DNA from 3 places in the Streptomyces sp. NPDC057253 genome. Region 1 is predicted to be linked to each of the others. Evidence: riboswitches for the same ligand, from Rfam matches in the RefSeq annotation. Region 1 holds a riboswitch; each other region holds the start of a gene.
The links. Region 1 has a riboswitch for cobalamin ahead of ACFULQ_RS38105 (HoxN/HupN/NixA family nickel/cobalt transporter). Riboswitches for the same ligand answer to the same signal wherever they lie in the genome.
Positions count from the first base shown of each region.

Region 2: another riboswitch for cobalamin. It lies ahead of ACFULQ_RS34215 (ribonucleoside-diphosphate reductase subunit alpha); the one in region 1 lies ahead of ACFULQ_RS38105 (HoxN/HupN/NixA family nickel/cobalt transporter).
Region 3: another riboswitch for cobalamin. It lies ahead of ACFULQ_RS27275 (prenyltransferase/squalene oxidase repeat-containing protein); the one in region 1 lies ahead of ACFULQ_RS38105 (HoxN/HupN/NixA family nickel/cobalt transporter).

Region 1 is NZ_JBHUXV010000107.1:15,988-19,971, reverse strand. Features, by position in the region: gene ACFULQ_RS38110 (ArsR/SmtB family transcription factor) at 1-386, shown strand, start outside; gene ACFULQ_RS38105 (HoxN/HupN/NixA family nickel/cobalt transporter) at 489-1,619, opposite strand; cobalamin riboswitch at 1,646-1,834, opposite strand; gene ACFULQ_RS38100 (metalloregulator ArsR/SmtB family transcription factor) at 1,915-2,262, shown strand; gene ACFULQ_RS38095 (hypothetical protein) at 2,411-2,629, opposite strand; gene ACFULQ_RS38090 (hypothetical protein) at 2,674-2,913, opposite strand; gene ACFULQ_RS38085 (Lrp/AsnC family transcriptional regulator) at 2,926-3,417, opposite strand; gene ACFULQ_RS38080 (pyridoxal phosphate-dependent decarboxylase family protein) at 3,523-3,984, shown strand, end outside.
Region 2 is NZ_JBHUXV010000084.1:29,257-33,240, forward strand. Features, by position in the region: gene ACFULQ_RS34210 (ribonucleotide-diphosphate reductase subunit beta) at 1-88, opposite strand, end outside; gene ACFULQ_RS34215 (ribonucleoside-diphosphate reductase subunit alpha) at 88-2,457, opposite strand; cobalamin riboswitch at 2,581-2,717, opposite strand; gene ACFULQ_RS34220 (GNAT family N-acetyltransferase) at 2,763-3,269, opposite strand; gene mctP (monocarboxylate uptake permease MctP) at 3,399-3,984, opposite strand, start outside.
Region 3 is NZ_JBHUXV010000055.1:14,431-18,414, reverse strand. Features, by position in the region: gene ACFULQ_RS27285 (aldehyde dehydrogenase) at 1-318, opposite strand, end outside; gene ACFULQ_RS27280 (MBL fold metallo-hydrolase) at 495-1,520, shown strand; cobalamin riboswitch at 1,597-1,726, shown strand; gene ACFULQ_RS27275 (prenyltransferase/squalene oxidase repeat-containing protein) at 1,847-3,025, shown strand; gene ACFULQ_RS27270 (SCO2322 family protein) at 3,022-3,651, shown strand; gene ACFULQ_RS27265 (energy-coupling factor transporter transmembrane component T) at 3,644-3,984, shown strand, end outside.

The sequences.
Region 1 (3,984 bases):
TCGGTGGAAGGGGGTTGCTGCTCCAGCCTTCCCTGTTCTGCCTGCGCAGACCGGTCACGGTGGCCGCCCCCGAGCTGCCGCCGGTCCTCGTCTACCCCATCCAGCCCGCCCTCGGCTGGGTCCGGCCACCCGGCCGCCCCGTGTCCGGCGCCGGCCTCGCCGCGCTCATCGGCCGGACCCGCGCGGCGATCCTCGAGGACGCCGAGACCGGCCGTACGACCGGTGAGCTCGCCCGGCGGCTCGGGATCTCCGGGGCGGCCGCGAGCCAGCACACGGCGGTGCTGCGCCGGGCCGGGCTGCTGCTGAGCGTGCGCCGCGGCAGACATGTCGTGCACACCGTCACCCCGGCGGGGCGGGCGCTGCTCGAAGGGACGGGCTCCGCTTGAAACGTTTGAAAGGGTTGGGTTCCGTTCAAGCCGAGAACTGGGTCGGCGCCGGCTCCTACCGCGACAGCAGCAACTCCTGCAACGGGCGCCCGATCTGGTCCCTCAGGAACTGCTGATGCCCCACCGCTGCTCCACCTTGGCCAGCCGCCAGTAGGCGATCGCCGCCGCCCACACCACCACGAACAGGCCGACGATGACGTAACCGACGTTGTCGAGGTCGATCTCGGCGATCCAGGTGGTGAGGGCGTCGGTGAGGGCGAACTTGTCGTGCAGGACGCCGACGAGCTCGATCGTGCCGATGAAGAAGGCGACCGCGATGGACAGTCCGGTGATGGCGAGGTTGTAGAACACCTTGCGCACCGGGTTGGAGAAGGCCCACTGGTAGGCGAAGTTCATGAAGGTGCCGTCGAGGGTGTCGAACAGGCTCATGCCGGCGGCGAAGAGGAGGGGCAGGCACAGGATCGCGTACCAGGGCAGTCCGGCGGCCGCGCCCGACCCGGCCATCACCATCAGCGTGACCTCGGTGGCCGTGTCGAAGCCGAGCCCGAACAGGAAGCCCAGCGGGAACATCTGCCCGGGGCGGGTGACGGACTTGGTGAGGCGTCCGAGGATCCGGTTCATGAAGCCCCGGGAATCCAGGTGCTGCTCCAGCTCCTTCTCGTCGTAGGACCCCGCCCGCATCGCCCGGAAGACCTTCAGGATGCCGATCAGGGCGACCAGGTTGAGGGCGGCGATGAGGTAGAGGAAGGTGCCGGAGATGGTCGTACCGAGGAATCCGAGCACCTGGTGGGTGCTGGAGCCCTCGTTCATGACCTTGCCGGCGAGCTGGGTGCCGCCGGCGATGAGCGCGGCGAGCAGGACGACGACGCTGGAGTGTCCGAGGGCGAACCAGAACCCCACCGACACCGGCCGCTTGCCGTCGGCCATCAGCTTGCGGGTGGTGTTGTCGATCGCGGCGATGTGGTCGGCGTCGAAGGCGTGCCGCATGCCGAGGGTGTAGGCGGTGATGCCGAGTCCGACGCCGAAGGCCTTGGTGCCGACCTCGTAGTGGGCGGGGACGACGAGCAGGAAGAGGATGCCGAAGGCGACGACGTGCAGGGCGGCGATCGTCGCCAGCAGTCCGACGGTCTTGACGGTGTCCTCACGCCGCCAGCGGAAACCAGTTGGGGCGCCGACATCGGCACCGGCCCCCGTGGCAGGGTTCGTGGCCCTGGACAGGGCAGGCTCGGTCATACGGTCAGCTCCAACACCTCGTGGATCAGTTCCTGACGTGCCGTGGCCGGTCTCCTGGCTTACGGGTCCTGCGTGTCAGCGCCTGCCTTCCCAGTCGTACGACCAGTGGCTTCGACGGCACGGACACTTCCCGATCACAGTGGCGAGGGCCGCGCCGGTCTGGACCTTGAGGGGTCGTCACCGGCTTCCCGAGCACCACGGCCCGCTCACCGTAGGGGGTGCCGGCCTCCCCTGCATAGCTGCGCACCTGCGCAGGTATGGAAGATCACATACGGTCGCCTGCGAGGATGAGCCCATGCACCTCGTCCCGGCCGACCGAGCCGATCGCCGCACCATCGACGGACACCGGGTGTGCGACGCCATAGCCGCGATCGGCGACCCGGGGGACGTGCGCACCTGGTCCGACCGCTTCGCCCTCCTCGCCGACCCCAACCGCCTCTCCCTCCTCCTCGCCCTGCACCGCACCGGCCCGCTCGCGGTCTCCGACCTCGCGATCGCGACGGGCATGAACGACCCGGCCGTGTCCCAGGCGCTACGGCTGCTGCGCGCGGCCGGGGTCGTGGCGGGAGAGAAGGAGGGGCGTGTGGTGCGGTACCGGGTGGTGGACGAGGCGGTACGGGGGCTGCTGAAGCAGGTGTCCTAGCCCTGTCCTGGTCCTGGTAGGGCTGAAGAGCCCCGCTCACGGGGTGATGGCGGTGGCGATTGCGGCGGTGCGTGCCGACGCGGCGTCCGGGTGGGCGAGCGGACCGGCCCACGTGGACCGCGCCCCGGCAGCCGGGGCGGCTTTCGCCTCACTCCTCCGGCCCCCACCGGTCCGGTCCCACCCCGCGCCAGTCGATCCAGGTCGACTCCGCCACCTCCGCCGCGTCGATCTCCAGGCCCGCTCGGCGGAGGAACTCGGCCACGTCGGTCAGGTTGTGGGCGAGGCCCAGGATCTCGCCGTCCACGCGTACGCGGCGGCCGCCCGTGGGGGAGGGCGGGTGGACGATCACTCGGATCGGGCCGGACATGTCTTCAGGATCGTCCGCGGTGTACGGTCCCGCACTTCGGTCCGTCATCGGTCGAGCCGGCCGGTCTGGTCCTCGGAGCCGGCCGACCGGCCGAGGTCACGGAGTGCCCACCACTCGGCCGGGCGGGGCCGCCGCCGCTCCCAGTGGGGATGGAAGTACGTCTCGGTCGACAGCCGGTGCAGGCGTCGGCGCAGCTCGGTGCGGTCGGGGTGGTCGGCGAGCCGCCGGTACGTGGCGCTCCACTCCCGCTGTGCCCGGGCGAGGTCGTCGGGGAACGATCGCATGCCCGAATTCAATCATGTGTTCGATTTTTTGGGCCAGGAGGTGAGGGGCAGCGGGCCGCGGTCGACGACGGTGCGGATGCAGAAGGTGCTGCGGGCGTCGCGGACGGGACCGATGGCCAGGATCTGGTCGGTGAGCACCTTTTCGAAGGTGCGCAGGTCGGGCACGGCGAGTTCGACGAAGAAGTCGGCGTCGCCGGAGACCACATGGCAGGCGACCACGTGGTCGATCGACTTCAGCGCCTCCTCGACCACCTGGGCCGTGGTGCGCGAGTGCTCGACCTTGAGGGACAGGAACACCGTCAGTCCGAGACCCAGGCGCTCACGGTCCAGGTCGGCCCGGTAGCCGGCCAGCACCCCGTCCTCCTCCAGCGCCTTGGTGCGGCGCAGACAGGACGAGGGGGACAGGCGTACGGCCTCGGCGAGGTCGACGTTGGGGGTGCGGCCGTGACGCTGGAGGTGGTCCAGGATCGCCCGGTCGATACGGTCGTACAGGGGGCGTGGCATGAAATGCAGCATATCGGTGCCATCGAAGAACGATCGTGCGCCAAAGGGCCGTACGGGCACTCGCTGCGCCATCGGATGCCGGGGTCGGCGGCGCATCGTAGCCCCATGCACCCCTTTCCCCTGGAACCCGACCGCGCCGACATGGCCGAGATGGGCCGTCTCGTCCTGGACCGTGTTGTCGACCGCACCGAGAACCTCGCCGCCCGCCCCGCGACCAGCCCCCTGCCGCCGCGGGCCGAGGCCGAGCTCGTGGAGTCCCTCCTGGCGCCGCCGCCCGCCCGGGGCGGCAGTCTGAAGGCGCTGCTCGCGCGCCTGGACGAGGCCGCCGACTGCGCTCTGGAGACGGCCGGGCCCGGCCACCTGGCGTACATCCCGGGCAGCGGGCTGTACACGGCCGCGCTCGCCGAGTTCTACACCCGTGCCGTCAACCGCTACGGCGGCCTGGCCTCGGTCGCCCCGGCGCTCGCGGCGCTGGAGGAGAGCGTGATCCGCTGGATGGCCAGGGACGTGTGCGGGCTGCCGGAGGGCAGTGGTGGGCTGCTGACCAGCGGTGGCTCGATGGCCACG
Region 2 (3,984 bases), on a different contig from region 1:
GGTAGCGCTCGTAGAAGTCCGGGTAGCGCATGGGGCGGAGGGTCAGCTCGAAGCCCGGGTCGAGAAGGTTCTTGGCTTCGGTGGTCATTACTGGCAGGCCTCGCAGGACTCGGGGTTCTCAAGGGAGCAGGCGATCGCTTCTTCCGACGTCACCTGCTGGACGGGGACAGTGGCCTGAGCCGCGCGGGCGATCCTCGTCGCCGGGCGCGAGCGCAGGTAGTACGTCGTCTTGAGCCCGGACTTCCAGGCGTACGCGTACATCGAGGAGAGCTTGCCGATGGTCGGCGTCTCCAGGAACAGGTTCAGGGACTGCGACTGGTCGAGGAACGGGGTCCGCGCCGCCGCCATGTCGATCAGCGCGCGCTGCGGGATCTCCCATGCCGTGCGGTACAACGCCCGTACGTCCGCGGGGATCCACGCGAAGTCCTGCACCGAGCCGTTCGCGTCGCGCAGCGCCTCACGGGTGCGGGCGTCCCAGACGCCGAGCTCCTTGAGCTCCCGCACCAGGTACGAGTTGACCTGGAGGAACTCCCCGGACAGCGTCTCGCGCTTGAACAGGTTGGAGACCTGCGGCTCGATGCACTCGTACACCCCGGCGATCGAGGCAATGGTCGCGGTGGGCGCGATGGCGAGCAGCAGGGAGTTGCGCAGACCGGTGGTGGCGATGCGCTCACGCAGTGCGGCCCAGCGCTCGGGCCAGTTCGACGTGACGTCGTAGTGGTCGGGGTGCAGCACGCCCCGCGCGGTACGGGTCTTCTCCCATGCCGGAAGCGGACCGTTGCGCTCGGCGAGGTCGGCGGAGGCCTCGTAGGCGGCGAGCATGATGCGCTCGGCGATCCGCGTGGAGAGGGCCTTGGCCTCCGGCGAGTCGAAGGGCAGCCGCAGCTTGAAGAAGACGTCCTGGAGGCCCATCGCGCCAAGGCCCACCGGCCGCCACTTGGCGTTGGACCGCCCGGCCTGCTCGGTCGGGTAGAAGTTGATGTCGACGACCCGGTCCAGGAAGGTGACGGCGGTGCGGACGGTGGCGTCCAGCCGCTCCCAGTCGAGGTCGCCCGCCGCCGGGTCGACGAACGCGCCGAGGTTCACCGAGCCCAGGTTGCAGACCGCCGTCTCCCCGTCGTCGGTGACCTCCAGGATCTCCGTGCAGAGGTTGGAGGAGTGGACCGTGTGCCCGGGCAGGGCCGTCTGGTTGGCGGTGCGGTTGGCGGCGTCCTTGAAGGTCATCCAGCCGTTGCCGGTCTGCGCGAGGGTGCGCATCATGCGGCCGTACAGGTCCCGGGCGGGGATGGTCTTGCGGGCGAGGCCCCGCTCCTCGGCCTTCCGGTAGGCCGCGTCGAACCCCTCGCCCCACAGGTCGACCAGTTCGGGCACATCGGCGGGCGAGAAGAGGGACCACTCGGCGTCCGCGTTCACCCGCCGCATGAACTCGTCCGGGATCCAGTGCGCGAGGTTCAGGTTGTGCGTACGGCGGGCGTCCTCACCGGTGTTGTCCCTGAGCTCCAGGAACTCCTCGATGTCGGAGTGCCAGGTCTCCAGGTAGACCGCGGCGGCACCTTTGCGCCGGCCGCCCTGGTTCACGGCGGCCACGCTCGCGTCCAGCGTCTTCAGGAACGGGACGATGCCGTTGGAGTGCCCGTTGGTGCCGCGGATCAGCGAACCGCGGCTGCGGACGCGGGAGTACGCGATGCCGATGCCGCCCGCGTGCTTGGAGAGCCGGGCCACCTGGTGGTAGCGGTCGTAGATGGAGTCCAGCTCGTCCATCGGGGAGTCGAGGAGGTAGCAGGACGACATCTGGGGGTGCCGGGTGCCGGAGTTGAAGAGGGTGGGGGAGGAGGGGAGGTAGTCGAGTCGGCTCATGAGCCCGTAGAGCGCGGCGACCTCGTCGAGAGCCCGCCTGGTGTCGTCCTCGGCGAGACCGGCGGCGACCCGGAGCATGAAGTGCTGGGGCGTCTCGATGACCTTGCGGGTGATCGGGTGCCGGAGCAGGTAGCGGCTGTGCAGGGTGCGCAGGCCGAAGTAGCCGAAGCGGTCGTCCCCCTGAGGGTCGATGAGCGAGTCCAGGCGGTCGGCGTGGATGCGTACGAACTCGGCCGTACGGTCGGCGATCAGACCCTCGCGGTGCCCGACCGCGACGGATCGGGTGAACGAGGTGACGCCCTGCGAGGCGGCCTCGGCGGCGATGGAGATCGTCAGCAGCCGGGCGGCCAGCCTGCTGTAGGCGGGGTCCTCGGAGATGAGCCCGGCCGCGGCCTCGGTGGCCAGCTCCCGCAACTCCGACTCGTCGGCCCGGGCGGACCGGCCGCGGAGCGCGGCGGCGGCGACCCGGCCGGGGTCCGCGTCGGGAAGGTCGGCGGTCAGCTCGGTCAGGGTCCGCAGCAGCGCGGCACCGGGGCCGTCGTTCTCCTGCTCGGTCCGCTCGATCGCTGCTGAAGCCGGGTCGGCTGGCGCGATGGTCACGTGGGGCTCTCCCTCGCTGGCACGGGGGCCTTGCGGAGGGCAGGGGGCAGCACACGAGCGCGCACGGCGTCGCGTCCACCGGCCCATTCCACGAGGCCCGGACGTCATGACACCCGGGCCACGGTGGCCGGATGTGCTGTCGGCAGGTCCTCGGACTTACCCTCATATGCGCTTGTGCGCGCATGAGTACACCGTTGCGGGACAGTTCCGGATTCGCACCGGATTCCCCTGCGGCGACAGCGAGCATGAGCATACATCTTGTGCCGGGTGGTGGAAGCAGGCCCATATGTTGTGTCGCGGCGACTTCAGAGCGTCAACTGGTAGGTGAGGAGGGTGAAGTCGTCGCCGGGGACCGGCCGCCAGTCGCGCTCGGGGGCTCGGGTGAAGCCGAAGCGCTCGTAGAGGCGGTGGGCGGTGTGCATGGTGGGCTGGGTGCACAGGACCAGGCCGGTGAGGCTGCCTGCGGCGCTCGCGCGGTCGATGCAGGCCTGGACGAGGGCTTGTCCCACGCCTTGGCCGCGGGCCTCGTGGGACACAGCGAGCATGCGGATCTCGGCCTCTCCGGGGCGGGCCAGCTCCGCCATGGGGCCGGGGGAGGGGACGTAGGTGACTCCGCCGAGGATGCGGTCGTCCGCCGTGGCCACCAGGACGTCGGCTTCCGCGGCCCGCTTGGCCACGTTCTTGAGTTCCTGGAAGTACCAGTCGGCGTCGTCGCCGAACGCGAGGAGGCCGTCGTTCAGGTAGGCCCTTGCCGTGATGTCGCCGAGGGTTTCGTAGTCGGTGGGTTCTGCGGGGCGGATCAGGATGGTCATGCGGGTGAGTGTGCACGAAAGCGGGCCACCGAGGAGGGTTGCTCTCGGTGGCCCGCTGCCGGGTGTGTGGGGTTGCTCGCGTCCACGCGGCGGAGCCGCACATCGAAACAGCCCCGCGCCCCTGAGGAGTCAGTGCGAGGTTCCTGCGGTAGCGGGCGGAAGCTCCACCTCCACCCCCGGGTCGCCCGCGTCCGCCGTGTAGTCCTCCGGGCTGGTCTCGTCGATGCCGTCGGGGGCCTTCGCCGCCTTCAGGACGAAGGTCAGGACCACCGTGACGACGACGTTGAGGACGAACGCCGTCAGGCCGATGTAGCCGATCTCGCCGATGCCCGGGATCTCCTTCGCCGAGCCGCCGAAGTGCTTCTGGGTCGGGGAGGCGACGCCGTACGCGGCGACCGTGCCGTAGATCATGCCGACCGCCCAGCCGGCGAGCAGCGCCCAGCGGTGGAACCAGCGGGTGAACAGGCCGCCGACCAGGGCCGGGAAGGTCTGGAGGATCCAGATGCCGCCCAGGAGCTGGAAGTTGATGGCGACCGTCTTGTCCATCGTCAGGACGAAGACCAGCGCGCCGACCTTCACCAGGAGCGAGACCAGCTTGGAGACCTTGGTCTCCTGGGCCGGGGTCGCGTCCGGCTTGATGAAGTCCTTGTAGATGTTGCGGGTGAAGAGGTTCGCGGCCGCGATCGACATGATGGCCGCGGGGACCAGCGCGCCG
Region 3 (3,984 bases), on a different contig from region 1:
GAGGACGCTCCAGGAGTACGGCGAGCCGTTCTCGGAGGAGATCACGCGGGCGATCTCCTCGTGCCGTACCGCGATGGCGTCCTTGATCCGGGTGACGACCTCGATGCGCTCGTCGAGGGACATCCGCGGCCAGGGGCCCTCGTCGAAGGCGGTGCGGGCGGCGGCGACGGCCGCGTCCACGTCCGCGCGGGAGGCGTGCGGCACCCGTCCGATGACCTCCTGGGTGTGCGGGGAGATCACCTCGATGACGTCCTTGCCCAGGGGGTCGGTCAACTCCCCGCCGATGAACAGCTGTCCGTGTTCCACGAGCTCGGCCATGGCGAACGCCTCCCAGGGGCGGCTTGCTGACGATCCATCAGATAACCGGATACGGAACTGATACCAGTTCCACTCGGAGGAGTCCACGGCCCGCACGCCACGGCTGTTGGTGACCTCAGGCTACCGTCGAAACCCGTTCTAGTTATGATGGCCGGAACGCGGTGATTGGGGAGCTCATGGCGCAGGTGTACGACCATGGTGGCGGCGTCCGGTCCGTTCAGGTGCCCATCCCCGACAACCCCCTCGGCCACACGCTCGTGTACGTCGTCGAGACCGACCGGGGTCCGGTGCTGGTGGACACCGGGTGGGACGACCCGGCCTCCTGGGACACCCTCGCCGAGGGACTGACCGCGTGCGGGACCGGCGTCGGCGAGATCCACGGTGTGGTCATCACCCACCACCACCCCGATCACCACGGTCTGTCCGAACAGGTCCGGGAGGCCTCCGGCGCCTGGATCGCCATGCACGCGGCGGACTCCGCGATCGTGCGGCGCACCCGGGAGACCCGGGCCGAGCGCTGGTTCACCTATATGACGGCCAAGTTGGAGGCGGCGGGCGCCCCGGAGGAGCACGTGGCGCCTCTGCGCACCGCCCGCCGACGCCAACTCCCGGGCTTCTCGCCCGCGTTGCCCGACCGCGAGATCGTCCCCGGTGAGCTCCTGGACCTCCCCGGCCGCAGACTCCGCGCGATCTGGACCCCGGGACACACCCCCGGCCATGTCTGTCTGCACCTGGAGGAGGAGCACCCGGCTCACCTGCCGGGCCGCGGACGTCTGTTCTCCGGCGACCATCTGCTGCCCGAGATCACCCCGCACATCGGCCTGTACGAGGACCCCGACGACGCCACCGTGACCGACCCGCTGGGCGACTACCTCGACTCCCTGGAGCGGATCGGCCGCCTCGCGCCCGCCGAGGTCCTCCCCGCCCACCAGCACGTCTTCACCGACGCCGAGGCGCGCGTACGGGAGTTGCTCGCCCACCACGAGGAACGCCTCACCGACCTGCGCTCCCTCCTCGCCGAGCCCCTCACCCCCTGGCAGCTCGCCGAGCGCATGGAGTGGAACCGGCCCTGGGACCAGATCCCCTACGGCTCACGGAACATCGCGGTCTCCGAGGCCGAGGCGCATCTGCGGCGGCTGGTGAAGCTGGGGCGGGCGGAGGCGGTGACGGGGAGCGATCCGGTGACGTACGTGGCGGTCTGAGCACACCGGCTCCGGCTCCGCACAGGCTGATCAACGGAGGCAGCTCCGCACAGGCGCCCCTCAGCCGCTTCCCTACGGGCGAGTACAGTAGCCGGGTCGTCATCACACCCGTACGGGGGAAAGCCGGTGCAATTCCGGCGCTGACCCGCAACCGTAACCCGCCCCCACAGGCGGTGAGCCGGACTGCCCCGCACGGCCAGTGACCGGCTCGCGCGCACCGGCAACCGGCCGATGCGCGGCACCGTCGAGGTATACGGAGCCGAGCCGCCCGGGGGGGTCCTCCCGTGCTGCCCGGTTCCCCGCAGGGAGAAGGGCATCCGCCGATCATGAACGTCCGCCGCAGCGCCGCGGTCCTGGCCGCCGCCGTCGTGATCGGGGGTACGGCCACGCCCGCCGTCGCCGCATCGCCGTCCCCGAAGCCGTCCCTGCCCTCGGGGCTCTACGGCAGCGGCGACCCCACGTACGACGGGGTCTGGCGGCAGTCCTACGCGCTGATCGCCCTGCACCGGGTCCACGAAAACCCTCCCGCCGCGGCCGTCGAGTGGCTGGCCGGACAGCAGTGTGCGAACGGGGCGTTCCCGGCGTTCCGCGCGAACCCGGCCAAGGCCTGCGACGCCAAGCTGATGGTCGACACCAACAGCACCGCGGCCGCCGCCCAGGCCCTCTCCGCGGTCGGCGGGCACGACAGCGCGGTCACCGAGGCGGTGGCCTGGCTGAAGTCCGTCCAGAACAAGGACGGCGGCTGGGGCTACGCGCCCGGCGGGGCCAGCGACGCCAACTCGACGTCCGTGGTGATCGGCGCGCTCCACACGCAGGACCTCTCCGTCCCGGAGGTCCGCGTCGGCACGAAGTCGCCTTACGACGCCCTGCTGAAGCTGTCCCTGCCGTGTGCGGACGGGGGCGCCTTCGCCTACCAGCCGGACAAGAAGGGCGAGCTCAGGGCCAACGCGGACGCGACGGCGGCGGCGGTCGTCGCCGCGTCGGGGAGGGACCTGCTGACGGCGAAGCCCGACATCCGGGGTGAGCTCACCTGCGCCGACGCGCCGGACCTCACCCGGACGCGGGCCGCGACCAACGGAGCCGCCTATCTCGCCGCGGCCGTCGCGAAGGACGGCTACCTGAAGTCCGCTCTCCCCGGCGCCGAGAATCAGCCCGACTACGGCAACACGGCGGACGCGGTCGTCGCACTCGCCGTGCAGGGCGGTACCGGGGCCGCGCGCAAGCCCCTGGAGTGGCTGAAGCGGAACTCCGCGAAGTGGGCCGAGCAGAACGGCCCGGCGGCCTGGGCCCAGCTGATCCTCGCCGCCGAGGCGACCGGCACCGACCCGCGCGACTTCGGCGGCACGGACCTGGTGGAGCGGCTGACCGCGACCGGACCGACGCCGGTCAGCGCGTCCCAGGACGACTCCGGTACGTCCGTGTGGTGGATGGTCGGCGCGGGCCTCGCCGCCGGTGCGGGCATCGGCTTCCTCCTCAGCGCCCGCAACAAGAGGAAGCAGCCGTGATCCGCCGGGCGGCCCTCCTCGGCGTCCTCGCCGGGCTGCTCCTCGCCGTCGCGGGCCCGGCCCACGCCACCGGCTACCGCTACTGGTCCTTCTGGGACCGCACCGGCACGACCTGGACGTACGCCACGCAGGGCCCCTCGACCGCGGTCCCCTCGGACGGCGACGTCCAGGGCTTCCGCTTCGCGGTGAGCGAGGACTCGGCGGACGCGAGCAGGCCCCGCGGGTCGGCGTCGTTCACGGCGATCTGCGCGCGCACGCCGGCCCAGGAGGGCCGAAAGCGCGTGGCCCTGGTCATCGACTTCGGTACGGCCGCGGACGCGCCCTCCGGTGAGCAGCCCCCGGCGCAGCGCGGCGCGTGCGCGGTGGTGCCCCGCGACGCGACGACCGCGGAGGCCCTGGCGACGGTCGCGAAGCCGCTCCGCTACAACACGAACGCCCTGCTCTGCGCGATCTCGGGGTACCCCCGGACGGGTTGCGGTGAGGCGGTGACAGGGTCGAAGAAGGCGGCACCCGCCGAGAAGAAGCACGACGACGGCCCGTCGCTGGGCCTGTGGGCGGGAGCGGCGGCCGTAGTGGCACTGGCCGCCGCAGCGACCTGGCAGGCGAGGCGCCGCCGCGATGCGTAGCGAGGCCGGACACCCGACGGACGGCACCGACACCGGCACAGGTCCCGGCACCGGCACCGGCACTGACCCCGACACCGGCACCCGACCTGCCCCGCCGGCCCCCCGCCCGGCGTCCCTGCACCCCGGTGCCTGGTGGCTCTGGGCTCTCGGTCTCGGTGTCGCGGCCACCCGGACCGGCAACCCGCTGCTCCTCGCGCTCCTCGTCGCCGTCTCCGCCCACGTGGTGGCCACGTGCCGCCGGCCCTCCCCCTGGTCCCGGTCCTACGCCGCCTTCCTCAAGCTCGCCCTCGCCGTCCTCCTCGTCCGCCTCCTGTTCACCGTCGTGCTCGGCTC